One region of the Pseudarthrobacter sp. LT1 genome, then DNA from elsewhere that is predicted to be linked to it. Evidence: riboswitches for the same ligand, from Rfam matches in the RefSeq annotation. Region 1 holds a riboswitch; the other holds the start of a gene.

What was found. A riboswitch is a leader RNA that binds a small molecule or an ion and turns the genes downstream of it on or off. The one in region 1 is predicted to bind S-adenosylmethionine.
Region 2: linked by a shared signal. The riboswitch ahead of VIK36_RS02950 (cobalamin-independent methionine synthase II family protein) and the one ahead of VIK36_RS07220 (bifunctional o-acetylhomoserine/o-acetylserine sulfhydrylase) in region 1 are both predicted to bind S-adenosylmethionine.

What each region holds. Positions count from the first base shown of each region.
Region 1 covers NZ_CP141830.1:1,527,906-1,542,627, reverse strand. The annotation lists gene VIK36_RS07220 (bifunctional o-acetylhomoserine/o-acetylserine sulfhydrylase) at 1-1,299, opposite strand, end outside; SAM riboswitch class IV at 1,344-1,458, opposite strand; gene VIK36_RS07215 (VOC family protein) at 1,453-2,259, shown strand; gene VIK36_RS07210 (HNH endonuclease signature motif containing protein) at 2,469-4,208, shown strand; gene VIK36_RS07205 (type II CAAX endopeptidase family protein) at 4,284-5,063, opposite strand; gene VIK36_RS07200 (DeoR/GlpR family DNA-binding transcription regulator) at 5,155-5,943, opposite strand; gene hutI (imidazolonepropionase) at 6,043-7,254, opposite strand; gene VIK36_RS07190 (FAD-dependent oxidoreductase) at 7,266-8,396, opposite strand; gene VIK36_RS07185 (glycine C-acetyltransferase) at 8,452-9,648, opposite strand; gene tdh (L-threonine 3-dehydrogenase) at 9,657-10,703, opposite strand; gene VIK36_RS07175 (LysR family transcriptional regulator) at 10,830-11,741, shown strand; gene VIK36_RS07170 (hypothetical protein) at 11,764-12,489, opposite strand; gene gatB (Asp-tRNA(Asn)/Glu-tRNA(Gln) amidotransferase subunit GatB) at 12,725-14,233, opposite strand; gene gatA (Asp-tRNA(Asn)/Glu-tRNA(Gln) amidotransferase subunit GatA) at 14,233-14,722, opposite strand, start outside.
Region 2 covers NZ_CP141830.1:594,919-609,640, reverse strand. The annotation lists gene VIK36_RS02985 (O-acetylhomoserine aminocarboxypropyltransferase/cysteine synthase family protein) at 1-594, shown strand, start outside; gene VIK36_RS02980 (CoA-binding protein) at 591-1,085, shown strand; gene VIK36_RS02975 (hypothetical protein) at 1,147-2,112, opposite strand; gene VIK36_RS02970 (RNA polymerase sigma factor) at 2,109-2,660, opposite strand; gene VIK36_RS02965 (YegP family protein) at 2,955-3,326, opposite strand; gene VIK36_RS02960 (adenylosuccinate synthase) at 3,519-4,808, opposite strand; gene VIK36_RS02955 (M14 family zinc carboxypeptidase) at 5,044-6,108, opposite strand; SAM riboswitch class I at 6,327-6,431, shown strand; gene VIK36_RS02950 (cobalamin-independent methionine synthase II family protein) at 6,445-7,653, shown strand; gene VIK36_RS02945 (uracil-DNA glycosylase) at 7,865-8,494, shown strand; gene VIK36_RS02940 (DUF3151 domain-containing protein) at 8,618-9,040, opposite strand; gene fbaA (class II fructose-bisphosphate aldolase) at 9,041-10,060, opposite strand; gene VIK36_RS02930 (TrmH family RNA methyltransferase) at 10,300-10,956, opposite strand; gene VIK36_RS02925 (HAD-IIA family hydrolase) at 11,028-11,864, shown strand; gene VIK36_RS02920 (thioesterase domain-containing protein) at 11,861-12,901, opposite strand; gene VIK36_RS02915 (hypothetical protein) at 12,971-13,591, opposite strand; gene VIK36_RS02910 (GAF and ANTAR domain-containing protein) at 13,674-14,420, opposite strand; gene pyrE (orotate phosphoribosyltransferase) at 14,564-14,722, opposite strand, start outside.

The DNA of each region.
Region 1 (14,722 bases):
CCGGAAGCCTGCCTCCAGGTCGGCGAGGATGTCGTCGATGTGCTCCAGGCCGACGGAAAGCCGGACCAGGCCCGGGTGAACGCCGGCTACAACCTGCTGCTCCGGCGAAAGCTGGCTGTGCGTGGTCGACGCCGGGTGGATGACCAGGGAGCGGACGTCGCCGATGTTGGCCACGTGGGAATGCAGCTCCAGGGCGTCGACGAAGCGCTTGCCCGCCTCTGCCCCGCCGGCCAGGTTGAAGGCCACGACGGCGCCCGTCCCCTTGGGTCCGTACTTGCGGCCACGCTCGTACCAGGGGCTGGAGGGAAGCCCCGCGTAGGCGACGGATTCGACGTCGTCCCTTGCCTCCAGCCAGCGCGCCACTTCCGTGGCGTTCGCAACGTGGCGCTCCACCCGCAGGCTCAACGTCTCCAGGCCCTGGGAAATCAGGAACGCGTTGAAGGGCGAGACGGCCGAGCCCAGGTCGCGCAGCAACTGCACCCGGGCTTTGAGGATGTAGGAGAGGTTGGCGCCGAGCGCGCCGCCTTCACCGAGGTCGCGTGCGTAGACCAGGCCGTTGTACGTCGGGTCCGGGGTGTTGAAGCCGGGGAACCGTTCCGGATCCTTGCCGAAATCGAACTTGCCGGAATCGACGATGACACCGGCGATGGCGGAGCCGTGGCCGCCAAGGTATTTGGTGGCCGAGTGGATCACAATGTCTGCTCCCCACTCCAGCGGGCGGATCAGGTAGGGGGTTGAAAGGGTGTTGTCCACGATCAGGGGCACGCCCGCCTGGTGGGCCACCTGGGAGATGCCCTCGATGTCCAGGACGTCCTGGCGCGGGTTGGAGACCACTTCACCGAAGAAGAGCTTGGTGTTGGGCTGGACGGCATCGCGCCACTGGTCCAGGTTGTCCGGATCGGCTACGAAGGTCACCGAGATGCCGAACTTCTTCAGCGTGTGGGCGAACAGGTTGTAGGTTCCGCCGTAAAGGCTGGGGCTGGCCACGATGTGGTCGCCTGCCTCGGCGATGTTCAGGACAGCGAAGGTTTCCGCGGCCTGCCCGGAGCTCAGCAGCAGCGCGGCCAGGCCTCCTTCGAGGCTGGCAATCCGTTGCTCGACGGCGTCCTGGGTTGGGTTGCCAATGCGGGTGTAGATGGGCGCAAGTTCAGCCAGGGCAAAACGGTTGGCAGCGCTTTCAGCGCTGGGGAACACGAATGACGTGGTCTGGTAGATGGGCAGGGCGCGGGCACCCGTGGCGCTGTCCGCCGTTTGGCCTGCATGGATCTGGCGGGTTTCGAAGGACCATCCGTTGGACATCCAAATCTCCTTTGACATGGGCCCGGCATGCTCACCGGCAGTACGGGCCGCGCTTGCTCCCGGCTGTTGCCGGAGAGCCAGGTCCTCACCCGGGGCACCCCACCGCGGATGGAGGGTTGCCGGCCAGCGAGCCGGGGCTTGTCGCTGGCACTCATGACCTGGGCCCAGTCTAGGAACCGGACAGCCGCTGTGGACAGCATTGTGACGAACATGGTCTTCCGGCGCCCCTGTTGGCTCCGGTACCCGGGGCGCCAGGCACGACAAATGCTAGTAAGGGCACCCTTAGCTGAGAGCCGGATCACAAAGTGCCAAGATGTTCGCATGCGCATGGATCACGTCTCTTACGCCTGTGAACACGATGGCCTCGCGGCCACTACCGAACGTATTGCAACTGCCCTCGGCGTTGAGGCAGTGAAGGGTGGCGTACACCCCCGCTTCGGAACCCGAAATATGATCATTCCGCTCGCCGGGCACAAGTACCTCGAAGTTGTCGAGGTACTGGACCACCCGGCATCGGACAAGGCACCCTTCGGGCAGGCAGTGCGTGCCCGTTCCGCTGCCGGTGGCGGGTGGATGGGCTGGTGCGTCGAAGTGGACGACCTCGCCCCCTTCGAGGAACGCCTGGGCCGCGCCGCCGTGAACGGCAACCGCAAATTCCCGGACGGCCGCGAGCTGGTCTGGAAGCAGATTGGCATCCTGGGCCTCATCGCCGATCCCCAGGTCCCGTACATGCTCAAGTGGGAGGGCGATCCATCGCTCCACCCGTCCAATGCGTACGAGAGCAACCTCAAGATGAGCTGCCTGACCATCGCCGGTTCCGCCTCGCGCGTCACCGAGTGGCTGGGTGAGCCGGTGGAGAAGCCGCTCGAGGACGTTGCGGTCGAATGGGTCGCCCCGCACGGGACGCCGGGCATCCTCTCGGTCACCTTTGAGACCGCCAACGGGGCCGTCACTATCTGACGCTCCTCCCTCCCTCCTTTCCGGCCCTGTCCGGGAGGTTCCTGGGTTGCGCCCAGGCAAGCTTCGGCCGCCATTGGGTGGTGACAACGGCGTCACCACCCAATGGCGGCCGAATTCGTTCTAAGTGGCTGCCGGGTCGGGAGTCCCGGGCGGCGTCAACTAAAACGGCCAACACTTCGAATGTCAGTGCCTGCTCGGATGATGTTGCTATGGGAATCAGCGGTGGTGTTGCGGTGGCGTTGGAGGGTATTCATGCCTCTGTTGCTGCCCTCGATGCGCTGGATTTCGAGGATACTTCCCTGGCTGCCGGCGCCGGCATTGGTTCCGGTGTTGACGTGCTGCAGCGGCGGTACGAGCTCCGGCTGGAACGCCTGGAGCTTACGGCGCGGCTGGAGGCGCAGCTCGCTGCGGTGAAGGCATGGGACGCCGCTGAGGCCGTTGAGTTCCAGCAGGCGATGACGCCGCCGGACGCCTCGATCCAGGACCGCATGTACGCTGACATGTCGGTGGTGGAGGAGATCGCGGGAGTCCTGACCATCAGTTCTGCGGCCGCGGGCGCGTTGGTGGAGCAGTCACGGCGGATCTGTTCCACGCCACTGGTGTTCCAAGCCCTGGCCGCGGGCGCGATGTCCTGGCAGCACGCCCGCATCATTGCCGACGAAAGCGAAGGCCTCACCTCCGAGGGCGTGGCGTCTCTGGTGGCGCACTTCTTCGACCCGGCTGCGCCGAACCCCGCCCGCGGCGCGGCCCCCGGAGACCTCGTACCCTCCCGGTTCCGGGCCAAGGTCCGTAGCTGGCGGGAACGCCACCACCCCGACTCCATCGAGAAGCGCCATGCAAAGGGCGTGGCTGACCGGCGGATGGAATACACCCCCGACCGGGATGGCATGGCCTGGATCTCCCTCTACCTCCCAGGGGACACCGCGTGCGCCATCTGGAACCGGACCACCGCCACCGCCCGCGGATTCCAAGGCCCGGACGAACCCCGCACCCTCACCCAACTCCGCCCCGACATCGCCGCCAGCCTCCTCCTCGGCGCCGGGCACACCACACAAACCGGGAAACCCACAGAGATCGGGAAGGTCCCTACCCCGCGGGCCGACGTCCTGGTCACCGTGCCCGTACTCTCCCTCCTCGGCCAGACCGATGAACCCGCAGTGTTGGATGGTTTCGGGCCGATCCCGGCGTCCATGGCCCGCAATCTCGTCGCGGACGGGGCGGACTCCGTCTACCGGGTCCTGGTCGACCCAAGGGACGGGGCAGCACTGGAAATCGGCCGCAAAAACTACCGGCTCACCGAGGCCATCAAACGCTGGATCAGGCTGCGCGACACCATATGCACCTTCCCCGGCTGCACCAACCGCACCCCCGACAACGACACCGACCACCTCACCGCCTGGGAACACGGCGGCACCACCAACGTCAGCAACCTGGCACAGCTCTGCCCCAAGCACCACCGGCTCAAACACAACAGCCAATGGACACCCGACCCCGCAACCGAAAACAATGCGCCCGGCTGGACCTCACCCACCGGACGCCACTACAACGCCGACCACCAGGATGCCGACCCAACGCACTGGCCACCAGGATTTCTGCCGGTGGATGCTGTCGTGGGACAAACTGAGGCGCCAACTCCGCGCGGATCCAGGGCTGGACTTGATGACGCTGCTCGGCTTAAGGACACTGCTCGGCTTACCGGCACTGCTCAGCTTGTCACGGCGCCACCATGGCGCGGGCCGGACCTATCCGAAGATCCGTTGTGGCAAGAGTTCCTCGCGGGGATGCCGGTGTGGCCAGATCCGCCTGTCGAGGACCCGCCGGGTGACAACGTGCTGGATTGGAACGAGCTTTGCCCTGCTGATCCCCTGTGGGATGAGTTCCATGCAAGGTTCTACGACCTGCCCGCTGACCCCCAGTCGGACTGGCAGTTGCTGTTGTTGGAAATTTGACCCTGCGTGATGTTTAGGGCCACAGCACCCATACCGGCCTGGGAACATCACCGGGCCGCCGGGCCGCCTGCGCAGCTACCCCAGCCCCACGGCCTTGCCGAAGAGGCTGAAGCCAACAAAAGCCACGATATCCAGCAGCGCATGGGCGATGACCAGGGGCATGACGCGCTTGGTGCGGGTGTACAACCAGGCGAAGACCACCCCCATCACCGCGTTTCCAATGAAGGGACCGAAGCCCTGGTAGAGGTGGTAGCTGCCGCGCAGCACCGAGCTGACGGCGATGGCGAGCGGCGTGCTCCACCCGAACTTGCCGAAGCGGTCCAGGAGGTAGCCCACCACAATGACTTCCTCGAGCACCGCGTGGCGCATCGCCGACAGGATCAGGACCGGAACAGTCCACCAATACGCATCCAGTGCACTGGGAATGATGGCGGTGGTGATGCCGAGGGCCCGGCCGGCGGCATAAAGCCCCAGGGACGGTATTCCAATCAGCGCCGCGAGCCCCAGGCCCTGCAGCAGGTCCCTGCCGGGCCGGGCAAAGTTGAACCCAAGCTTCCGGAATGCTGAACCGGACTTACCGGCATCGCCCGGTGCAGCCTGCCGCTGGTCGGTGAGGAAGTAGAGAACCAGCAGCACCGGAACCAGCGCAAAGATGATATCCAGCAGCTGATAGGTGAGGTCGAAGTACTCGCGGGTGCTCTGCGACCGGTTCAGGGTGGAGGTGCCCTCGGCCAGCGGGGCGCGGGTCATCTTGTCGAGCAGCTGCACCACGGAGTAGACGGCCGACTGGCCCAGGGACAGGCCCAGGACGATCCAGACTTCGAGCCGCAGTCGACGGCGGGAGGGAACCAGCATGTTCCCATCTTGCCTTCAGTTTCTGGATCCGGCCTGATGGAGCGGCAGGTGTTGGGCAGCACGGTACCCTGACCGCGCACAGCCCAAGGGATTAGGCGGGTGCGACAATCACTTCCGTGCCGTTGGCTTCGAATGCTGCCTTGTCACGCGGAGAGATGCCGGAATCGGTAATCAGCCGGGTGAAGTCATAGCCGTCCATCGTGGCAAATGCCCGCACGCCAACTTTGGAGGAATCAGCCAGGACGTAGGACACCCTGGCGCGGGAAGCCAGCAAGGCATTGACAGAGGCTTCGCCTTCCCCTGTGTTGGTGGGTCCCACCTCCGGATCGATGCCGTTGACACCGATGAAAGCGATGTCCAGCACCACCTTCTGCATGATGATGTCCGTATAGGGCCCCACGAGTTCATAGGAACGCGGGTTCAGGATGCCGCCGGTCACCATCACCTTGATATTGGGCCGGACCGCAAGCTGGCCGGCGATGTTGATGGCATTGGTCACCACCGTGAGCGTCGGCTGGTTGGAGGGTGCGTTCAGGTCCTCGCGGGTGGCCAGGATCTGCGCAAGGGCGGTGCTGGTGGTGCCCCCGCAGAGACCGATCACCGCACCCGGCCGGATCAAGGCCGAGGCGCACTGCGCGATCTGTTCCTTGGCTTCCGCATGGTCATCGCGGTTGTAACGTCCGGGCAGGTCGTATGCGAGGGCGCCCGTGGTGGCACCGCCACGGGTCCGCGTCAGCAGGCGTCGCTTGGCAAGGCTGTCCAGGTCGCGCCGGGCCGTGGCAGGGGAAACATTGAGGGTGCTGACGATCTCGTCAACTTCCACCTGCCCGGTCTTCGCCAGCAGGTCGAGAATCGCCGTCAGCCGGTCGGTGCGCGTCATACAAGCGGGCCTTTCGATGCATCAGCCACCACTCCTGATGACGTTTCCTGATTATAACCTTAGGAAAACAATCAACAACAATCAAAGCGGCTCCGTTGATTACCGTTCCCGGCTTCCGGCCCGCCACACAGCGTACGTCAGCGGCATCCCCGGCCGGTAAGCGAGATGCGTGGCGGACGGCGCGTTCAGCAGGTGCAGGTCGGCCCGGTGCCCGACGGCGATCGACCCCACGGCGCGTTCACCGTCGGCATCCCGGCCGGCTTCCTTGTGCAACGCCAGGGCGCCGCCGTAGGTGGCGGCACGGACAGCCTCGTGCACGCTCAGCCGCATCTGGAGGACGGCCGTTGTCACGCAAAAGGCCATGGAACTGGTGTACGACGTTCCCGGGTTGCAGTTGGAAGCCAGTGCCACCTGCACACCCGCGTCCAGGAGCTCACGGGCGGGGGCCAACGGCTGGCGGGTGGAAAGGTCGCAGGCAGGGAGGCAGGTGGCCACAGTGCCACGCCCGCCTGTTCCTGCGGCGGGATCCCAGCCGGACCAGGAGGCAGCCAGGGCCTTGACGTCCTGCGCGGCAAGGTAGTTGACGTGGTCAACGCTGGCCGCGCCCAGCTCCACGGCGAGCTGCACGCCGGGGCCTTCACCGAGCTGGTTGCCGTGCACGCGCAGCCCCAGCCCGGCGTCACGGCAGGCCACCAGCACCCGGCGTGACTGCTCGGCGTTGAACGCGCCCTCCTCGCAGAAGACGTCAGCCCACTGGACGTACGGGCGGACCGCGGCGAGCATCGGCCCGCAGACCAGGTCCGTATAAGCCTCCGGATCCTGCCCGGCAGGCACCAGGTGCGCGCCAAGGTAGGTCACCTGGTCCGCGATGGTGGAGGCAATGCGCGCGCTCCGGGCCTCATGCTCAACGTCCAGGCCATAGCCGGTCTTGGTTTCCAGATAGGTGGTGCCCTGCGATACGGCCTCGGCCACCCGTCCCATGGCCAGGCGGGTGAGGTCAAAATCGGACGTGGCGCGCGTGGCGTTCATCGTGACGGCGATGCCGCCGGCGGCGTAGGCCTCCCCCGCCATCCGGGCCTCGAATTCTGCGGTGCGGTCCCCGGCGAACAGCAGGTGGCTGTGCGAGTCCACCCACCCCGGCAGCATGGCCCGGCCGCCGGCGTCGACTGCGTCATCCGTTGCGGGAGCATCCGCCGCCGCCCCGATCCAGGAGATCCGTTCGCCCTCGACCACCACCGCCGCATCCTTCAACACCCGGTGTTCCAGGTCCTGGGTCATCAGCTCGGCGATGTTGGTGATCAAGGTGCTCATGGAATCATTCTTCAGCGTCGGATGGACCAGCGTGTGGCTGCCAGGGCCTGCGCTGTCCGGGATTCCGGACCATCCATAGCCCCTTCGGCAAGGGCGGCACCGCCGGAAGAGTGCAGCGCGGAAAGAATCTGACCCGCTGCCAACTCGGCCATGGCGGCCGAAGTCTGGAAGCCATAGCCGCCCTGCCCGGCCAGCCAGTAGAACCCGGCAGCCTCGGCGTCGAACCCGGCCACCGGAACCCCGTCCGCAGCTTCCGTGCGCAGGCCTGTCCACGCCCGCCGAATGCCGCTGATCCCAAGGCTGGTGAACGCATTGAGCTTTTCCACCAGGCGTTCCACATCGCCGGGGCGCGGGCGCGCATCTTCGGGCCCGCTGGGCACAGTCTCCGAGGGTGAAATCAGCACGTCCTGCCCGTCCGGCCGGAAATAGAACGTGTTGTCCGCTGCCGCCACCATGGGGGTAACGGCAGGCAAGGGATGGTCGACGGCGGCAATCGCCGCAGTGCGCCGGTACGGCTGGAGTCCCAGCTTCTCGACGCCGCTAAGCACCGCCAGTTCGTCCGCCCAGGCGCCTGCCGCATTGACCAGCACGGAGGCCTCAAATCCCTCTGCACCGGCTCCCACCTGCCACCCGGAACCCAGCCGTTGTGCCGAATGCACGCGGGCACCGGTGATGATGTCGGCTCCGGCGGCGAGCGCCCGCTTGCGGTGGTCCTCCAGCAGCAGGGGCGCGTTGCAGCCAAAGGAGCCGGTATCCAGTCCGGCTGCTTCAAAGGTTCCCGGGACCAGCGCCGGGCACAGCTCAAGGGCACGGTCTACGGTAATGGGCTGCATGTGCCCGCTGGCCTCCGCGGCGACATCCTCCGCAGAGCCCACCAGCATGAAACTGCGCTGCGTCAGGACGGGTTCGGGCGATTCCGCGTCGCGGGCTGCGAGCAGCTCAAGGGTCCGGACGGTAAGCTCCTGCACCACGGGAGGCCCGTAGCTGGGGATCAGCTGGCGGGCGGAGCGGGAGGACGTGTGGTACGCCAGTTCCTGCTCCGCCTCCACCAGCGCAACGCTGCAGCGGCCGGCGAGGGCGGACGCCAGGGACAGGCCGGCGATGCCGCCGCCCACAATCAGGACATCGTAATGTGCTGCCATTCGTCCTTCCTGACAGAGTTCCTGCGAACTGAAACCCCGCCGTCGGGGAGTCCCGTCAGGCTGCTGCCTCAGCCCGGCTGGCGACGAAGGCACCTACGCACGCTTCGACGTCGTCCGCTGAGTGCGCAGCGGAGAGCTGCACCCGGATCCTCGCGGCACCACGCGGAACTACGGGGAAACTGAAGGCAGTGACGAAGACGCCGTGCTGCAGCATCCGGTCCGCCACTTTGGCCGCCATGACGGCGTCGCCGAACATGACCGGCACGATCGCGTGCTCGCCGGGAAGCAGGTCGAACCCCTCTTCGGTCATGCGGCGGCGGAACAGCCCGGCGTTTTCGAACAGGCGGCGTCGAAGGTCGGCCGAGTTCTGCACCAGGTCCAGCGCCTTGAGGGTGGCGGCAACGATGGCGGGAGCCAGGGAATTGGAGAACAGGTAGGGCCGCGCCTTCTGGCGCAGCATCGCGACAATCTCGCCGCGCCCGGAGACGTAGCCACCGGAAGCTCCACCCAGGGCCTTGCCGAAGGTGCCGGTGTAGATGTCCACCCGGTCGGAGACGCCGGCGTGCTCGGGAGTGCCCGCCCCGGTGGCGCCCATGAAGCCCACCGCGTGGGAGTCGTCCACCATGACCATGGCGCCGTATTTGTCGGCAAGGTCGCAGATGGCCTTAAGCGGGGCCAGGTACCCGTCCATGGAGAACACGCCGTCGGTGACAATCAGTGTGCGGCGGGCGTCCTGTGCCTCCTGCAGGCGGGCCTCGAGTTCGGCCATGTCCTGGTTGGCGTAGCGGTAGCGGCGCGCCTTGCAGAGGCGGATGCCGTCGATGATGGAGGCGTGGTTGAGCGCGTCGGAAATCACGGCGTCGTCCGGGCCCAGCAGGGACTCGAACACGCCGCCGTTGGCGTCGAAGCAGCTGGAGAACAGGATGGTGTCCTCGGTGCCGAGGAACGCGGAGACCTTGGCTTCCAGTTCGAGGTGCAGGTCCTGGGTGCCGCAGATGAACCGGACGCTGGCCATGCCGAAGCCGCGCTCATCCATGGCGGCTTTGGCGGTGCTGATGATGTCCGGGTGGTCGGCCAGGCCCAGGTAGTTGTTGGCGCAGAAATTGAGCACGTCAGCTCCCGGGCCGCCGATCTGCCCGGCGGTGATGTGGCTGGACTGCGGCGAGCTGATGCTGCGTTCGGTCTTGTACAGTCCCGCGGTGCGGATTCCGTCCAGTTCTTCGCGCAGCTGGTCCTTTATGGAGGTGTACATGGGGTTCCTTACAGTCGGGTCCAGTCGAGGACAACTTTGCCGCCCACGCCGCTGCGGGCGATCTCGAAGCCTTTTTCCCATTCCGTGGCGGGCAGCGTGTCCGTCACCACGGCGGAGATGCCGGCGTGCAGCACCGGGTTGGAGGAGAGCATGGCGCTCATGGCGTACCAGGTTTCGTACATTTCACGGCCGTAGATGCCCTTGAGCGTGAGCATGTGGGTAACCACCTTGCCCCAGTCGATGGTGATCTCCTGGCTGGGCAGGCCCAGCATGGCGATCCGGCCGCCGTGGTTCATGTTGTCGATCATCTCAGGCAGGGCCGAGGGGTGGCCGGACATTTCCATTCCGACGTCGAACCCTTCGCGCATGCCCAGCTCACGTTGGGCGTCCCGCACCCGGGTGGTGGAGACGTCGATGGCAAGGTCGGCTCCGAGCTGCCGTGCCAGGTCCAGCCGCGGCCGGGAGACGTCCGTGATGACGATCTTCCGCGCTCCGGCGTGGCGGGCCACGGCGATGGCCATGAGGCCGATGGGGCCTGCGCCGGTGATGAGCACGTCCTCGCCCACCAGCGGGAAGCTGAGTGCGGTGTGGACGGCATTTCCGAAGGGGTCGAAGATGGCACCGAGTTCGGGCGTGACGGAGGGATCGTGGTGGACCCAGACATTGGTTTCGGGGATCACGACGTATTCGGCAAAGGCGCCATCACGCTGGACTCCCACGCTGACCGTGTGGATGCACATCTGGCGGCGTCCGGCCCGGCAGTTCCGGCAGATGCCGCAGACCACGTGGCCTTCGCCGGAGACCCTGTCCCCGACCTTGACCTCCCGGACGTCCTCGCCCACTTCGACCACTTCGCCGTAGAACTCGTGGCCGGCAATCAGGGGGGCTTCGATGATCCCCTGCGCCCAGGCGTCCCAGGACTGGATGTGCAGATCCGTGCCGCAGATTCCGGTGGTCATGACCCGGATCTTCACGTCAGCCGGGCCTGCTGCGGGTTCGGGCCGTTCGACGAGCTCGAATCCGGCGTGGGGGCCGGCTTTATACAGGGCCTTCATTGGCATCCTTACTGCTTGGCATTCAATCTGCGGGGTACGTCCCCATTGAAGCCCTGCCGATGCTTTAGCACAACAGGGATTTTCTCAATCGACGATGTAGCTATTGCTAATGATTAGAGTGGATGTATGGAGGTTCATCAGCTTGAAATCCTGCGGGAACTGGGCGCCCTGGGCAGTGTGAAGGCCGTGGCCGATACGCTCATGGTCACCCCGTCGGCAGTGTCGCAGCAACTGGCGCACCTGCAGCGCACCGTGGAGGTGCCGCTGACGCGCAAGGAGGGCCGGAACCTGGTGCTGACGGAGGCCGGCCAGGTTCTCGCTGACGCGGGCGCCGCCGTCGTCAGCGCCATGGCCGATGCCCGCGGCGCGCTCGGTACTTACCACGGCTCGCCCGCCGGAAGGGTGACCGTCAGCGGGTTCCACAGCGCGGGGCAGGCCCTGTTCGCGCCGCTGGCCCGCATGTTGGACCGGCCGGAGCACCCGCGGATCGAGCTGTCCGACGAGGACGTCGCGCAACAGGACTTCCCGGCCCTCACCGCCCGGTACGACCTGGTGCTGGCGCACCGCATGGACCACAGTCCCCGCTGGCCGGCGGAGCGGGTCGCGGTGATCCCGCTGGCGCATGAGCCGCTGGACGTGGCGCTGCCCGCCGGCCATCCCCTGGCCCAAAAGGAGACGGTCACGGCGGACGACGTCGGCGCAGAGGCCTGGGTGACCAGCCACCCCGGCTACTCCCCCGCCGATGTCCTGTCCGCCGTCGCTGCCCTCTCCAGCCGCGAGCCTAATATCGTCCACCGCATCAACGACTATTCCACGGTGGCGGCCCTCGTGGCTGCCGGCGGCGTGGTGGGGCTGCTCCCCAGATACACGGCGGGGCCGGTCCTGAACCCGGACATCGTGCTGCGTCCGCTGGAAGGAATCAGCACCCGCCGCAGGATCGACCTGCTGGCCCGGCCGGAGAACCTTAAGCGCCGCTCCGTAGTGATGGTCTGCGAGGCGCTGGAGGATATCATGGCGGGGCTGGTGAAACAGGGCTGAGCCGGGGCCGGCGGGCCGGAACTCAGGAGTCCTCGCCGTCCTGGTGGTTGCCCTTGCCCATCTTGTGTCCAAGGCCCGGGCTGTGTCCCGGCGTATGTCCCAGCCCGCGTCCCAACCCACGCCCCAGCCCCAGGCCGGGCCCGTCACCGGCGCCCTTCACGATCCGCGCGGCAGTGGCTTTGTCCCCGTCCTTGACGCCGGTAATGCGCACGGTGTCCCCGGCGGCGATGTCCGCGATGGTTCCGTCCGTCGGTTTGAGCCGCTTGCCGTCGTCGCCTGTTGCCCCCGGGGTGGGTGTTGCTTCCGGGCCGGGTGTTGCTTCCGGGCTGGGTGTTGATTCCGGACCGTCTGTGGATCCTGAACTGGCCGGCGCTGCCGGAATCCTGGTGATCTTCGTGTCGCCATTGACGGTGTAGGTCTGGGAGAAGCCGTCAGCGCTTTTGACGGTGATGGCCGAATCGCTGACCGACTCCACGGTCCCGTTCTGTTCCAGGACCGTCTGGTAGGTTCCGTCGGGCTTCCTGGCTACGGCTTCGCCGTGCAGGAGTTGCCCGCGCTGGGCTTTCCTGTCCTGCTTGTTCTGTTGTCCCGGCGCGGCGTCCTTGCCCGGCGCTCCCTGCTGGGGCGCTCCCTGCTGGCCGGGGGTTGATGGGGAAGGTGCCGGCGTTCCGGTGGCCGACCAGGCGAGGGCGGCCCCAGTCCCGCTGAGTGCCAGAGCCACCGCCCCGGCGAGCATTGTCTTGCGCATCCTCATAGGTTCCCGGACCACCATGGTTGTTCCTCCCGCACGCTGCCAGGGCACCGGCGCCCTGTGGGCTCAAGTGTAAGTCCGCCACGGCCGCCCAACCACGGGTACTTACGCAGGCCTTCGCCTGAGTACCCAACAGGTAGTTAAGGCGAAACCGGGCCGGGGTTGGCATCAATGTGAGGTTCCACATTGATGCCAGCCCCGGCCCGGCCGGGAGAAAACAGCAGGAGGAGCCTTAGACGGTGACGCCCAGCTTCTCCAGGATCAGTTCCTTCACGCGGCCGGCGTCGGCCTGTCCACGGGTGGCCTTCATGACCCCGCCCACGATCGCACCGATGGCCTGTACCTTGCCACCACGGATCTTGTCCGCGACGTCGGGCTGCGCGGCCAGTGCTGCGTCGATGGCTTCCAGGAGGGGCCCGTCGTCGGATACGACGGCGAGGCCGCGCTTCTCCACGATCTCCTCCGGGGTGCCCTCACCGGCGAGCACGGCGTCCAGTACCTGCGAGGCCATCTTGTTGTTGATCTTGCCCGCCTCAACCATGCGGCTCAGCTCCACCACCGTGGCAGCCTCAACGCCCAGCTGGCCGGGGTCCACGTCGGCTGCCTTGGCGCGGCCCACGATCTCACCCATCCACCATTTGCGGGCCACGGAAGCCGTGGCGCCGGCGGCGATGGTTTCCTCGATCTCGTCCAGGACGCCGGCGTTGACCACGTCGCGGAATTCGAGGTCTGAGTAGCCCCAGTCAGCCTTGAGGCGCTTGCGGCGCTCGGCCGGCGGCTCGGGCAGGGTGGCGCGCAGTTCCTCCACCCATTCGCGGGAGGCCACCACGGGAACCAGGTCCGGTTCCGGGAAATAGCGGTAGTCGTCGGCGTCGGACTTGGCGCGGCCGGACGTTGTGGTGCGGGTGTCCTCGTGCCAGTGGCGGGTCTCCTGGATCACCGGCTCACCCGAGTCCAGGACAGCAGCGTGGCGCTGGATCTCGTAACGGACGGCGTGCTCCACGGCGCGCAGCGAGTTCACGTTCTTGGTCTCGGAACGGATGCCGAACCGCTCACGGCCGTGCGGGCGGAGCGACACGTTCGCATCGCAGCGGACGTTGCCGCGTTCCATCTTCGCATCGGACACACCCAGGTTCTTCACGATCTCCCGGACGGCCGCGACGTAGGCCTTGGCCAGTTCCGGTGCGCGGGACCCGGCTCCCTCGATGGGCTTGGTGACGATTTCCACCAGCGGAACACCGGCACGGTTGTAGTCCACCAGCGAGAAATCGGCGCCCTGGATCCGGCCGGTTGCGCCGCCCATGTGGGTCAGCTTCCCGGCGTCCTCCTCCATGTGCGCGCGCTCGATCTCCACGCGGAACACGGTGCCGTCCTCAAGCTCAACGTCCAGGTAGCCGTCGTAGGCGATGGGCTCGTCGTACTGGGACGTCTGAAAGTTCTTGGGGGTGTCCGGGTAGAAGTACTGCTTCCGGGCGAAGCGGCAGGATTCGGCAATCTTGCAGTTCAGCGCCAGTCCGATCTTGATGGAGGACTCGATGGCCGTCTTGTTCACCACGGGCAGGACGCCGGGCATGCCCAGGTCCACCTCGTTGACGTTGGTGTTGGGCTCGTCGCCGAAGACGTTGGGGGCGGAGGAGAACATCTTGGTCTTGGTGTTCAGCTCCACGTGGACCTCGAACCCCAGGACGGGATCGTACTTCTCCATGGCCTCGTCGAAGCTCAGGATGTCATCAGTGCTCATTATTTTGCCTCCTGGGTTTCGAGGGTTCCGGCAACGGCAAGGTCAGGCGCCTGGGCCAGCAGCGGGCCGCCCCACTTGGCTTCGAGCAGCGATTCAAGGACTGCACCCACCCGGTACAAGCGGGCGTCCTCGCGGGCCGGGGCCAGCAGCTGGATACCGACAGGCAGCCCGTCCTCGTCGGCCAGGCCGCCGGGCAGGGACAGGCCGGGGACGCCGGCAAGGTTGGCGGGGATGGTGGCGACGTCGTTGAGGTACATGGCCAGCGGATCGTCCAGTTTTTCGCCAAGCGGGAACGCCGTGGTGGGGGCGGTGGGCGAGATCAGGACGTCAGCCTGCGCGAAAGCGGCCTCGAAGTCCCGCTGCACCAAGGTGCGGACCTTCTGGGCGGAGCCGTAGTAGGCGTCGTAGTACCCGGCGGACAGGGCGTAGGTGCCCAGGATGATGCGGCGCTTGACTTCGTCGCCGAAGCCGGCGGCGCGGGTGGCACCC
Region 2 (14,722 bases), 930 kb from region 1:
TTCGGTGAGTATGGCTTCCTCACCAAGCTGCGCAGCGAGCAGCTGCGCGACATCGGCCCGGCCCTCTCGGCGCAGTCGGCGTTCCAGCTGCTCCAGGGCGTTGAGACGCTGCCGCAGCGGCTGGACGAGCACCTGAAGAACGCGCGGGCCGTGGCAGAGTGGCTGGAAAACGATGACAGGGTGGCTTACGTCAACTACTCCGGCCTGCCCTCCCACCCGCACTACGACAGGGCACGGAAGTACTTGCCGCTGGGCCCCGGGTCGGTCTTCTCGTTCGGGGTCAAGGGTGGGCGCGCCGCAGGGCAGAAGTTCATCGAGTCCCTGCAGCTTGCCTCCCACCTGGCCAACGTGGGTGACTCCCGTACCCTGGTGATCCACCCCGGCTCCACCACGCACCAGCAGCTCAGCGCAGCCCAGCTGGAATCCGCGGGCGTGCCGGAGGACCTTGTCCGCATCTCGGTGGGCCTCGAGGACATCGAGGACATCCTGTGGGACCTGGACCAGGCACTCACCGAGGCCTCCAACGCAGCGGCCCAGGACGCCGCCGTCCTGGAAGAACCCGCAGACGCCTGCACGATCGGAGCAAACGCATGAGTACCGCCGAACGCACCTGGTCCGGCCCGTCGGCACCTGAGCGGCTGGCCCTGCTCCGGCAGGCGAAATCCATTGCCATTGTTGGAGCTTCTGACAAGCCGTCGCGGGCCAGCTACTTCGTGGCCACCTACCTGCTGTCCTCCACCCGCTACAAGGTGTACTTCGTGAACCCGGTGGTCAAGGAGATCCTGGGCCAGCCCACGTATGCGTCCCTGGCGGACCTGCCGGAGAGCCCGGACATCGTTGACGTGTTCCGCAAGCACGACGACCTTCCGGGCGTCCTGGAAGAGGCCGTGGCCGCCGGCGCCAAAACACTCTGGCTGCAGCTGGGTTCCTGGCACGAAGGCGTCGCGGCAGGCGCGGAAGCCGCGGGGCTCAACGTGGTGATGGACCGCTGCGTGAAGATCGAGCACGCGCGCTTCCACGGTGGACTCCATCTGGCCGGCTTCGATACCGGCGTGATTTCCTCCAAGCGCCAGGTCATGGCCTGACCGGCGACTGAATAAGGCGACAGCGGGTCCGTCCGACGGGCCCGCTGTTGCTGTGTTTGGGCTATTTCGCTGGAGACGTGGGCTTGGGCCCGGTTCCCTGTCCTGCCGCCTGGGAGCCTGTTTGGCCCTGCGCCGGCGTTGTGTTGGCCGCGGAGCCCGCCGCCTTCTGTGCTTCCGCGGCTGCAGCCCCGGCTGACGTCCCGGTGTTGACCGCCGGGAGTCCGGCCTTCGCCGCTTCGGCAGCCCTTGGCTCCGCCGGCATCCCGTCCGTCGCAGCGCCGGGATTCTCTTTGCCCCTGCCGGTTCCATTGCCCTGCAAGAAAGTCCCGGGAGCCGCGGGCGTGCACGCTTCGGCGCCGGCGCCGGCCTCGTGTTTGACCGGACCGACGCACGGCGGGAACCCCGGGTGCGCCCGTCCCGTGTGGCGGGAGGAGCCGGCAGGATCCCGAAGGAGGCTGGAGGTAAGGTTTGCGGCATCGGTGGCCGCACCCGGTGCAGGTGAGCCGGCAGCGGCAAGGTCCCCGTCGGAAGCCACCCGGGGGCCCCGGTAGCTGTAACCGGCGGCGGACGGTTCCCCGGCTGTACCGTTCCAGGGCGCCCAATCCTCCAGCAGGTGCTCCACGGGACTGTTCCCGGAAGGGCTGGAGCTGGCGGCTACCCCGCCCACGCCCAGCCCCATCCCGGCCACCAGCACCAGGCCCAGCGCGGTGGGGCGGTGCCGGCGGCGGCGCGCCAGTTCGTCCCCAGGGTGCGCATCGGGCTGTCCACCGGGCTGTTCAGCTGCTTGTTCAGCTGCTTCCTCGCCCGGTTCCCCCGCTGGCTCCCCGGCCGGAGCCGGGCCTTCCAACGGTGAAGGTCCCCCGGCCGTAAGGAGTGCGGCAAGCTCACCGCTGGGTGCGGGCGCGGGCAGCGACGCCAGGGTGCCCAGCGACAGCAGGGCGTTGCGAAGGTCTGCATCCAGGTGGCAGCCGGCGTTCAGCAGCATGTCGTCAACAAGGGCGACGCGATTTTCCGGGGCGGGTGTCATGGCGCGAGGTACTCCTTCACTGCGGCGAGTTCCCGGAGTTTCAACAATGCGCGCCGCTGAAGCTGTTTCACCGAACCGGCGCTCTTTTCCATGGCCTCCGCTGTCTGTTCCACCGTGAGGCCTCCCACCAGGCGCAGCGACAGCACGTCCCGCTGGTCCTGCGGCAGCCCGTCCAGCAGCCTAAGGACCTCCTGGGGCGACAGGCGCTGCAGGGCTTCCTTTTCCGCTGAGGTGTCTACCCGCTGGTCGAGCTCGGGCTCGAAAGGCAGCTTGACCGGGGTCCGGCTTTGCCGGCGGTGGTCATCCACCATGCGGGCGTGGGCAACGGAGAAGATGAAGGTCCTCAGGCCGGGTTCGCCGCCGTGCACGGTGTGGAGGCGGGGCAGCACGGAAAGGAACACTTCCTGCATGGCGGCCTCCGGATCCTCGACTCCCCGGGCTGTGAGGTAGCCCAGCACCTGTGATGCGTAGGTCTTGTAGACAAGGTTGAAGGCGGCAGTCCCGGAAAGCGGCTGGTCCGGAGCCTCGTCTGTCTGTGCATCGGTCACTGACGTGGTGCTTTCCGTCAAAGAAGGGTGTTGGCAAGGCGGGCGTTCAGTCCATCCGGAACGCTGCCCTTACTTTACCCTCAGGTAACCACCGCGCCGGAACCGCCACGGCGCCGGAAACAGGGCCAGTGCCGGGCCAGGCGGTGTGGCCACCCTTGCGGAAAGACAAAAGAGCCGGCCTGGAACGTGATGGGGGACAGGTTCCAGACCGGCACTTCATAGGGGTAATCGCTGGGGCACCCGAAAGGGTTACGCGCTTTCAAAAAAACTTTTTGGAATTTCCTTCCCCGCCGGTCAGCGGGTTGCTGTCCTGGTCCACCGGGGGGCCGTGGCATGCCGGCGCGGCGTATTGGCCAGCGCAAAGGCGTGCCGGGTGGAGGGCGCGCGTTCCTCTCCGCACACGGGCACGACGGCGGCGGGCAGCCCGGCCGGAACAGCGGCAGCAGCCGCAGCGGGTGCAGGCGCGGGACGGGCCACGGTTCCGGCGGGGCACAGGTCGGTGACCAGGCCGGTCCCGGCACATTCACGCACCGCGGCGATCCCTGCCGCCACAGCGGCTTTGTCCTCGAAGGGGCCGGAGACGGCGATAACGGCCCCGTCCGGAGCCAGGAGACGGAACCGGAAAAACGAATCAGCGTCGATGAATGCTTCAAATTTTCCAGCCATGACGATCCTTCCTTGGGCACCAGGTTGTACAGACGAGTCTGGCCGCGGCACCGGAAGCCTCACAAGACCGCGCGCGTTAAGCCTGTGTAAATTCGCTTTCCGCCAGCAAGAAACAAGCGGCAGGCCACCTGCAAAAGGTGGCCTGCCGCCGTCGTAATCCCTACCCGCTCCCTAGCGGGCGGGGCCCACAAGTCAGTCGTTGATGAGGTCGTTCACCACGATGGTCTGGTCGCGGTCCGGGCCAACGCCAATGGCCGAGAACCGGGTTCCGGAGAGCTTCTCCAGGGCCAGCACATAGTTGCGGGCGTTCTCGGGAAGGTCCGCCAGCGTCCGGGCTCCCGTGATGTCCTCGGTCCAGCCATCGAAGTACTCGAAGATCGGTTTGGCGTGGTGGAACTCGGTTTGCGTCATGGGCATCTCGTCATGGCGCACGCCATCGACGTCGTAGGCCACGCACACAGGGATCTGCTCGATGCCGGTCAGGACGTCCAGCTTGGTGACGAAGTAGTCCGTGAAGCCGTTGACGCGGGAAGCGTGCCGTGCCAGGACGGCGTCGTACCAGCCGCAGCGGCGCGGGCGACCGGTGTTGACGCCGAATTCGCCGCCGGTCTTCTGCAGGTACATGCCCATCTCATCGAAAAGCTCCGTGGGGAACGGGCCGGCACCAACGCGGGTGGTGTAGGCCTTGATGATGCCGATGGAGCGCGAAATCCGGGTGGGGCCGATGCCGGAACCCACCGAGGCGCCGCCGGCGGTCGGGTTGGAGGACGTCACGAACGGGTAGGTGCCGTGGTCCACGTCCAGGAACGTCGCCTGGCCGCCCTCCATCAGGACTACCTTGCCCTCGTCCAGCGCGGTGTTCAGGACCAGGGTGCTGTCGATGACCAGCGGGCGGAGCCGCTCGGCGAAGGACAGGAAGTACTCCACGATCTCGTCCACCACAACGCTGCGGCGGTTGTAGACCTTGACCAGGAGTTCGTTCTTCTGGCGCAGCGAGCCTTCCACCTTCTGGCGGAGGATGGATTCGTCGAAGACGTCCTGGACGCGGATGCCCAGCCGTGCCACCTTGTCCATGTAGGCGGGGCCAATGCCGCGGCCGGTGGTGCCGATGGCGCGGCTGCCGAGGAAGCGTTCGGTCACCTTGTCCAGCACCTGGTGGTACGGGGCCACCAGGTGGGCGTTGGCGGAGACTCGCAGTTTTGAGGTGTCGGCGCCGCGCGCCTGGAGTCCGTCGATTTCCTGGAAGAGGGCCTCAAGGTTCACCACGCAGCCGTTGCCGATGATGGGAACAGCGTTGGGGCTGAGAATGCCGGCCGGCAGCAGCTTGAGTTCGTACTTTTCACCGCCTACGACGACGGTGTGCCCGGCGTTGTTGCCGCCGTTGGGCTTGACGACGTAGTCAACACGGCCGCCCAGCAGGTCGGTAGCCTTGCCTTTTCCTTCGTCGCCCCACTGGGCTCCTACGATCACAATTGCTGGCATGGGATCCTCCCCCATTCGTTCGGACTGCCCGGGCCGGCCACCAGGTGGCGGGCCCATGCAGCGCCGTTCATGAGAATGCCCCGAACATACCGGCCTTCGCACAGCCGCAGCACGGCGCAGCGAAGCAAGAGTTCCGGGGCTCTTACCACCCAAGTTTAGCCGATAGGGCACTTTGTCCACTGTTTGTGGCCCGCCGCGGCCCTTTCTGCCAAAAGGCCGCGGCGGGCGGTGCCGTCTATTCGTCCTCAGCCTCCCCGGCGGGCCGGGACGTCTGTTCGGCGAGCGTGTTCCAGAAGGAGGTGTCGGCGTCGGCAATGGACCCGTCCGCGATGGCCGCGGCCGTGGAGGTCAGCGTGGTGACGGTCTGCTTGATCAGGTAGCCGTTGCTGCGCTGCCCAAGTGCATAGCCGTCCAGGTAGTGGTCCGACATGCCGCGCATCTCGAAGAGCAGGGTGGCGATGCCGTACTCCACGGAGATGCCGTTGCGGCTGATGGTTTCGGCACTGCCGCCCTGGTACTTGCCCAGGTGTCCCCAGCCGGTGGAGTCGACGTTGTTGAAGACCACCGCGCCGAGCTGCTTGGATTTTTCGACGACGGCGGGGTCGGCGTTGGGGGTGGTGGGGTACAGGATGGAGCCGGATACCAGCTTGCCGTCACGCTCCGCCCGGGTGCCCTGGTGGTGCAGGTCGATCATGTAGTCGATCCGGTATTTGCGCATGACGTTGTTGTGCAGCGCCTGGGTCTCCGGCTGGATCTTGGCCACATGGTCGCGGTTCAGGTCCACGCCCTCGGCGTTGTAGCGGGTGAGGTGGCGGTCCCCCTTGGCAAGGTAATTGTCCAGGGAGAAGTTCACGTCGCCCATGGCGCCGTCCGCATTGAGCATAGGCACCACCAGGATGTTCACACCTTTGAGGATGTCCGCGGATTTGCCGGTCCCCAGGTGCTTGATGAACTCCATGGCGCCCTCGGTGGTGAGCTGCTCGTTGCCATGCTGCTGGGTCAGGTACAGGATGGTGGGCTTGGCCGGGTCCGAAATGTACTTGACCAGGTGGATGTCGCGCCCCTTGACCGTCTGCCCGATGACCTCCAGCTCCATTGCCGGCTGGCGGGCGTCCTGGTCCTTCAGGAACGAAACCATCTGTTCGTACGTGGCGAGCTTGGACGTGGTGATCTGGCCGTTGCCGTCGTAGTTGGGGCCTTCGCCTACCGCGTGCGCCAGCGGGGCGGGTCCTGCGACGACGGCCAGCGCCAGGGCGCCGGAGACGGCAAGGGTCCCGAAATTTGCCAGGGATTTCTTCACAGTGCGTTACCTCTTTCGAGTGCATCGGGGTGCGCCGGCCAGCTCCATCGCGGGCGGCGGTATGTGACCTCAGCCAACCAAGCTTAACGAAACCTGTCAATAACCTGAACAAAAGCTGTAAGCATGCTGTTTTCGGCAGGGAAGCCTCAGACGCGACCGCCGCGACATAAAGCGGAGCAGACTTGCCCCGGGGCAGGCATCTGGATTTATGTGAGAGTGAACCATCCGGAGCGGCCGAGAGACCTGGCTCGATGACGCCGCAGCAACCACGGCCCCGCAGGCTTCCTGCCGGCCGAAGGTGCTACTGCCAGGACCGATGGAAAGGAAGATTCCAGCATGTCCCTGAACACCGACCACATCCGCGTCACCCACGCAGGATCCTTGCCCCGCACCCCGGAACTCATCGCGGCCAATGCCGCCAAGGAAACCGACGGCGTCACCCCTGAGTTCCTGGAACTCCTGGAGGCCTCCGTGGTGGAGGTGGTCCAGCGCCAGAAGGACCTCGGCATCGACATCCCCAACGACGGCGAATACGGGCACACGATGTCCAGTTCCGTGGACTACGGTGCCTGGTGGAACTACTCCTTCGCACGGCTGGGCGGCCTGGAGCCGACGAATGTGGACCGCTGGGCCGATGCGCAGGTGCACCGCTCTTCCCCCGGCAACATCGTCCTGACTTCCTTCCCGGACCGGCGGGACCGGCAGGCGTTCAACGAGGCCTACAACGATCCCTCTTCGGGCATCCTGTCCCACCGCAAGAGCGTCACGCAGCCCAAGATCGCCGGACCCCTGACCTACACGGGCCAGGACCTGGTGGCGTCGGACATCAGGAACCTGAAGACCGGCCTCGCCGCCGCCGGGTTGTCGGACGGCTTCGTAGCGTCCCTCTCCCCCGGCTCCTGCGCCCGCGTGGCCAACGAGTACTACACGTCGGATGAGGAACTCGTCTACGCGTGCGCGGATGCCATGCGGGAGGAATACAAGGCGATCATCGATGCCGGCCTCACCGTGCAGCTCGATGATCCGTCCCTGGCCGAGAGCTGGGACCAGATCAATCCCGAGCCATCCCTGGAGGACTACCTGAAGTTCATCCAGCTGCGCGTCGAGGCCACCAACTGGGCCCTCCGCGACCTGCCCCAGGAACAGATCCGGCTGCACGTCTGCTGGGGTTCCTGGCACGGCCCGCACACCACGGACATCCCGTTCGCCGACATCGTCGGCTCGGTGCTGCAGGTCAACGCCGGCGCATACTCCTTCGAAGCGGCCAACGTCCGGCACGAACACGAATGGCGGGTATGGGAGGACACCAAGCTCCCCGAGGGCAAGGTGATCATCCCGGGCGTCGTCTCGCACGCCACCAACGTGGTGGAACACCCGGACCTGGTGGCAGACCGCATTGTCCGCTTTGCCGACGTCGTGGGCCGCGAGAATGTCATCGCCTCCACCGACTGCGGCCTGGGCGGCCGGGTCCACCCGCAGATCGCCTTCGCCAAGCTGGAGGCCCTCGGCGAGGGCGCCCGCCGGGCCACCAGCCGCCTCTGGTAGCTGCGGGAGGCGAAGCAAAAACCCGCCGGTTCCGTGCCCTGGCTGAATCAGGTGCACGGGACCGGCGTTTCGTTTCCCGGGGCTTGCTAAACTGGGTAAGGCCGACCAGGAATCGGCCCACCCCAATCAACCGCCGCTGATGTGTCGCGCCCCCGCGTGCCCATTTCCGTGGCGGCAGCAACGCCAATCCCCGCAGGAGAACCAGCACTTCATGACAGCCCTGGCACCCGAAACATTCCACGAACAGCTCATGAGCCGCCGCTACGACCCCAGCGTTGCTGCCGTTAACGAGCTGTGTGATTCCCTTCGGGAGACCAAGCCCGGAACCGTGGTCCCCTACGTGGATCCCATGCACGACGTGGAGGAATGCCGCATCATCAGCCTGTTCTCCAACATTGGCGAGGCGGACCCGTCCGGGTTCATCACGGCCGGGGACCAGGATGCCGCGACCCGCATGCTTGGCCTGCAGTGGAAGCTGGGCCTGCGCCCCGAGTTCGTGATGCCGTGGAACGTCCACCCGTGGCACGTCCCCGGTGAGGCCAACGGCAAGTTCACTCCCGACCAGATCCAGGCAGGCCTGAAGCCGCTGCTGAAGTTCCTGGCACTGGTGCCCCGCGCCTCGGTCATCGTGGCGCACGGCACCGAGGCCAACCGCCTGGCCAACCTGCTGCTGAAGACCGAAGTGCCCCTGCTGTGGCGCCGCGGCCTGAAGACCTACAAGGTCCGGTCACTGAGCGGCCGCGCCTTCGCCGGTTCCCCGGCGCGCCAGGAGGAGTACCTCGAGGACATGCGCGCGGCCTACGCCGACGCCATGGCACGCACCGGAATCGCCAAGCCTTAAACGACCGACGGCGGGTGGTCACCTTTCCAGGAAAGGTAACCACCCGCCGTCGTCGTATCCAGGGGCCTCCGCCGCCGAGGGTTCCCTGGCTCAGCGAAGCGAAGCCAGGGAGGCGGTAGGGACTTACTTGCCCTCGATGGCTGCCTTCGCCGTGGGGTCCGAGTCGTTGAGGAACTTTTCGATCCGCTCCGGCTCGTCAGCCTCGCCGATGGCAGACGAAGCCCTGCCCAGGGAGTAGAGGGCCCGCAGGAATCCGCGGTTGGGCTCGTGCTCCCACGGGATGGGCCCGACGCCGCGCCAGCCATTGCGGCGCAGCGAGTCCAGGCCGCGGTGGTAGCCCACCCGGGAGTAGGCGTAGGAGTCGATGACCCGGCCCTCCGCCCACGCCTCTTCGGCGAGCACGGCCCACAGCAGGGAGGACGTGGGGTGCTTGGCCACCAGGTCCAATGCCTCGTGGCCGGCCTCCAGCTGCCCGTACACCTCGGTTTCGGCAGGCAGGAGCGTGGGCTCCGGCCCCATCAGGTTCCGGCGGAACTCGTCCGACATCTAGAAGGTCTTTCCGGCCGAACCGAGCTGCTTGGTGGCTTCCACCACGCGGGCTGCCAGGCCGGCTTCGGCGGAGGCGCCCCAGACACGGGGGTCGTAGGTCTTCTTGTTGCCCACTTCGCCGTCGACCTTCAGGACGCCGTCGTAGTTCTTGAACATGTGGTCAGCCACCGGACGCGTGTAGGCGTACTGGGTGTCGGTGTCGATGTTCATCTTGATCACGCCGTAGGAGACGGCGTCGGCGATTTCCTGGTCGGAGGAGCCGGAGCCGCCGTGGAACACCAGGTCGAACGGGTTGTCCTTGCCGATCTTCGCACCGACCTGGGCCTGGATGTCCTTGAGGATCTCCGGGCGCAGCTTGACGCCGCCGGGCTTGTAGACGCCGTGCACGTTGCCGAAGGTCAGCGCGGTGATGTAGCGGCCGTTCTCACCGGAGCCGAGGGCGTCGATGGTGGCCAGGGCGTCCTCGACCGTGGTGTACAGCTTGTCGTTGATGGCGTTCTCCACGCCGTCTTCCTCGCCGCCGACGGTGCCGATCTCCACCTCGAGGATCATCTTGGCGGCAGCGGTGCGGGCCAGCAGGTCGCGGGCAATCTTCAGGTTCTCCTGCAGGGTCTCTGCCGAGCCATCCCACATGTGGGAGTTGAACAGCGGATTGCGGCCGGCCTTGACCTCAGCCTCGGAGGCCGCCAGCAGCGGCAGGACAAAACCGTCCAGCTTGTCCTTGGGGCAGTGGTCCGTGTGCAGGGCGATGTTCACGCCGTAGTTCTTGGCCACTTCGCGGGCAAAAGCCGCAAAGCCCAGGGAACCGGCAACCATGTCCTTGGTGGAGGCGCCGGACCAGTAGGCGGCACCGCCGGTGGAAACCTGCACGATGCCGTCGGACTCTGCCTCCGCGAAGCCGCGCAGTGCCGCGTTCAGCGTCTGCGAGGACGTGACGTTCACGGCGGGGAAGGCGAATCCGCCCGCCTTTGCGCGGTCGATCATCTCGGCGTAGATCTCTGGGGTTGCAATGGGCATGCTGGCTCCTCTGCTGAGTTTCGTCTGTGGGTGGATGACCCTCAAATAGACCGCTTACGGCTTGGCACCATCCTAGCCATTCCCGGGCCCGGAGTGCTCTGGGTTACGCCCCACCCGCACCCTAGCCTCGCAAGCTCGGCCAGGGAACCCCGCGGGCGTGGGCCCGCCACCCGCACCCTAGCCTCGCAAGCTCGGCCAGGGAACCCCGCGGGCGTGGGCCCGCCACCCGCAGGTCTGGGCTACACGTGCTGGTTGAAGACGTGCCGGCGGATCCAGGCGTGCATGGCAATAGCCGCGGCGGAGGCGGCGTTGATGGACCGGGTGGAGCCGAACTGCTCGATGGACAGGGTGGCGGCGGCGGCCTGGTGGACTTCCGGGGTCAGGCCCGGGCCCTCCTGCCCGAACACCAGCACGCAGTCGCGCGGCAGTTCATACGTCTCCAGGGGCACCGAGTCCGGGAAGATGTCGATCCCGATGATCGCCAGCCCCTCCCCCTGCGCCCACTGGACGAAGTCCTCCACGGTGGGATGGTGGCGGACGTGCTGGTAGCGGTCGGTGACCATGGCGCCGCGCCGGTTCCACCGCCGTCGACCGATGATGTGCACCTCCTTGGCGAGGAAGGCGTTGGCGGTGCGCACCACGGTGCCGATGTTGAGATCGTGCTGCCAGTTTTCGATGGCCACGTGGAAGTTGTGCCGCCGGGAGTCCAACTCCGCCACGATCGCCTCGTGCTTCCAGTAGCGGTATTTGTCCAGGACGTTGCGCCGGTCGCCGTCCGCCAGCAGGTCAGGGTCCCAGTGGTCGCCTTCCGGCAGTTCCCCTTCCCAGGGCCCGACGCCGACCTCCGCCTTTGCGGGTTCGGCCTCCCCGGGCTGGTGGTCGGGTTCGTCTGTCATGCCGGGCGTTTGGTTCACCCTTCAACACTAGACTGGACTCTTCGGGCAATCATCACAGGCGGAGGCAGGGCATGGCAGACGAGGACCAGGTAGCAGGCAACCCGGCGGTATACCGGAGCGGCCAGGAGATTGAGTGCTGGCTGACGGACATGGACGGTGTCCTGGTGCATGAAAACCAGCCCATCCCCGGGGCAGCGGAGCTCATCCAGCGCTGGGTGGATACGTCCAGGCGCTTCCTGGTGCTGACCAACAACTCCATCTTCACGCCCCGCGACCTCGCCGCCCGCCTGCGCGCTTCCGGGCTGGAGATCCCCGAGGAGAACATCTGGACTTCCGCGCTGGCCACCGCCCAGTTCCTGAAGGACCAGGTGTCCGCGGGCGGATCGGAATCGGGCAACCGCGCCTACACCATCGGCGAGGCAGGGCTGACGACGGCGCTGCACGAGGCAGGCTTCATCCTCACCGACCAGAGCCCGGACTTCGTGGTGCTCGGCGAAACGCGCACGTACTCTTTCGAGGCAATCACCACGGCCATCCGCCTGATCCTCGCCGGTGCGCGGTTCATCGCCACCAACCCGGATGCCACCGGCCCCTCCAAGGATGGCCCCATGCCGGCCACGGGTGCCATCGCGGCCCTGATCACCAAGGCCACCGGCCGCGAACCGTACATTGTGGGCAAGCCGAACCCCATGATGTTCCGGTCGGCCATGAACCAGATCGATGCACACTCCGAGACCACCGCCATGATCGGTGACCGGATGGACACGGATATCATCGCCGGCATGGAGGCAGGCCTGCACACCGTCCTGGTCCTCAGCGGCATCACGCACAGGGACGACATCGCCGCATACCCCTTCCGGCCCAACCAGGTGCTGAATTCCGTGGCGGACCTGAAAAACCAGATCTAGAAGATGCTGACCCGGGAGCCGCCCCGGGGCAGCGGGAAGTACTCGTCCAGCAGTTCCGTGACCAGGGGCCGGTAGATCTGCGGGTTCCAGCCGGGGCTGGCGTGGGCGGGCGCCGCCCCCGTAGTCTGCAGGTTGCTGGAGACCATGTTGTCCTTGAACACCACCGCCCAGGTTTCGGCCGCGGTCTCATAGTCAACAGTCCCGTCTTTGGGGTTGCCGATGTAGGCCATCTTGGCGGTGCCGAGGTGGCCGGCGAACTGGCTTCCCTCGAAGTGGTAGATGTAGGCGGACTCCGTCTGGACCAGGACGTTGGACGGGGCAATGGGTGAGAGCTGCTCCAGCGTCTGGTTCAGGATCTGGCGCCAGCTCCGTTCGTCCTTGTGGATGATCCGCTCCCCCAGTTCGTACCCGCCGCGCAGGGTGGAGGGGAACCTGACGCCGCTCTCGTAGAGGAACACCACGCCGTCGAACCAGCTTTGGTCCAGGACGTCGTGGGCGCTGTAGGGGCTGGAGTCCAGGAGAATGAACTGCACCTGGACGCCCTGCAGGGCCAGGAGCCGGGCTGCCACCTGGGTGGCGAGCATGCCGCCGAAACTGTGCCCGTAAAAGAAGAGCTTGGTGATCTTCTCAGCAGTGATGTAGTCCGTGATCGCGTTGACCACCTCGGTGATGTTCAGCCCCAGGTTGGAATATCCGACGGCGGCGAGCCGGGCGCGCTTGTTCAGTGCGCCCCTGAGCGTGTTAAGGATCCACTGCGCCTCTTCCCAGCTGGTCTTGTACCCGGGGAACAGGAACCAGCTGGCGTCCGGGTAGTAAACATCGGCGAAGTCGTCCGCAATGGTCAGGATCCTGGTGGTCCGGCGCTGCGACTGCACTTCACGGGTCATCAGCATGTCCGCGGCCAGCAGCCCGGAGGCGCCGGCCCCTGCCAGGAACGCACGCCGCGAGAAGCGTTTGAGGGCAGCCGCTTCCGCCAGCAGCCGGGCATCGGAGACCCCTCGCCGGCTCTGTGGATTAACTTCCCCCTCATACGGCACACTCCTACCGTAAGCCCCGGGAAAGTCACCACGGCAACCGCGGATGTTAACGTTCGGTGACGCTGCGCGTCAGCTGGCGGCCTGCCCCTCCGTGGCCGGGAATGGCGCCTGCGGTTCCTGCTGCCGGCGTAGGATCTCCAGGCCGATGTCGTTGTAGCGGCCCAGCAGGTCAGCGCCGTCGGGTGCGTCCGGGTTGTCCAGCAGGGCAAAGGCGGAGTCGCTGGCGTGCAGCAGTTCCTGCTCCGTGTATTCGGTCAGCGGACGGCCGTACAGCTCTTCGATCCACATCACCGGCAGCTGGGGGTATTCTCCTGCGAACTCACCGCCGGGGAAAAGCTCCCTGACGTCATCATCCATCAGGAGCGGCCGGCGGCTGGAAGCGTCCCATTGCGCCCAGTCGTACGCAGCGGGCGTGAGCTGAAGGGACACCCCGGCCGAGGGAACGCCCAGCAGGGACGTGGTGTCCATGGCGTTGAGGTCGCTGCGAAGACCTGCCAGCGCGGATGATTCGACAAGTTCAGCCTGCGAAAGATCGACGCAGATACGGCAGCGGATGCCCATCCTGCGGACGCGGCGGATGATGTGGACCAGTTCAGCACGGGATTCGTGGTGAAGGGCTCCCCGGACTTCAATCCGGACGATGTCCGCGGGGACATCAAGGTTAACGAGTGCGTCTAGCGCGCGGTCCATAGGTACTCCAAAAGAGGTTCTATGGCCGACGGCTCAACCTCCGCAAGCGTAACCCGCCCCGGGCCGCCGCACAACCTGTGACTCAGGCCCGGCGGCCCTGGCCGACTTTACCCGGCTCCTGGTAATGGGTCCGTGCTCCGGCGCCGCCCACCGAATCCACCAACGACTTGGCGATGTCCCGGAGTTTGGTGTTGCTGTTGCTGGACGCCTCGGTAAGGATTTCGACGGCGGCTTCCTGGCTGCACCGGTTCTGCGCCATGACGATGCCGATGGCGATGTCAATGATGGTCCGCGACTCCAGCGTGGCCCGAAGGTTCGTCGCACTGTCTGCGTGCAGCGAGAACCGGACAGCCAGTCGCAGTGCTTCGGAAATTTCCCGGGTAAAGTCCCGCGCCCTGTCCGCCGCCCGGCCGTCAAACTTGCGCGGGGCGTCGGAGTAGAGGTTCAGCGCGGCCTTGGCCTCCCCCTGCAGGTTGAACGGCAGCGAAAGCACCGAACGCAACCCGTGGGAGGCAACGGCAGCCGCATAGTCCGGCCCCCACCGGTCCTCCTGCAGAAGGTCCGGGACGTAGACCTCGCGTTCTTCCTTTGCCGCGGACAGGCACGGTCCCTGGGCGAGGGAATACTGGATTTCATCCACTTCCCGTGCCGTTTCGCTGCTCCAGCCGATGGTGGCTGCCTTGCGGTCGCGAAGCAGCGTGATGCCGCATAGCGCGTCGTCGCCGTCGCCTGCCATCTGGTGCGCGGAGAAGCGCGCCAACTCGTTGAGGAAGTCCTCGAAATCGGCGCTTTCCAGGATGAGGTTCTGGACTTGGTCCGTCGCGCTCAAAGGCTGTTGTGGGGGGAGCAAAATACAGGATCTCCAAGCAACTGAAAGGTGTTAACGCAAATAATAAATCAGCTACCAGCGGCAGGCCAACACTGGTCCCCCATGTGTCCCGGAGCCGGCCCCGGGGCCGGCCCCGTCCGGGACTAGTCCAGTCCCAGCTCGTCCTTGCCGAAGGCGAACAGGTAGGGAACACCGGTCTCGGCTTCGATCTTTTCCTTGGCGCCGGTATCGCGGTCCACGATCACGGCTACTGCCACGACGTTGCCTCCGGCCTTCCGGACGCCTTCCACTGCGGTCAGCGC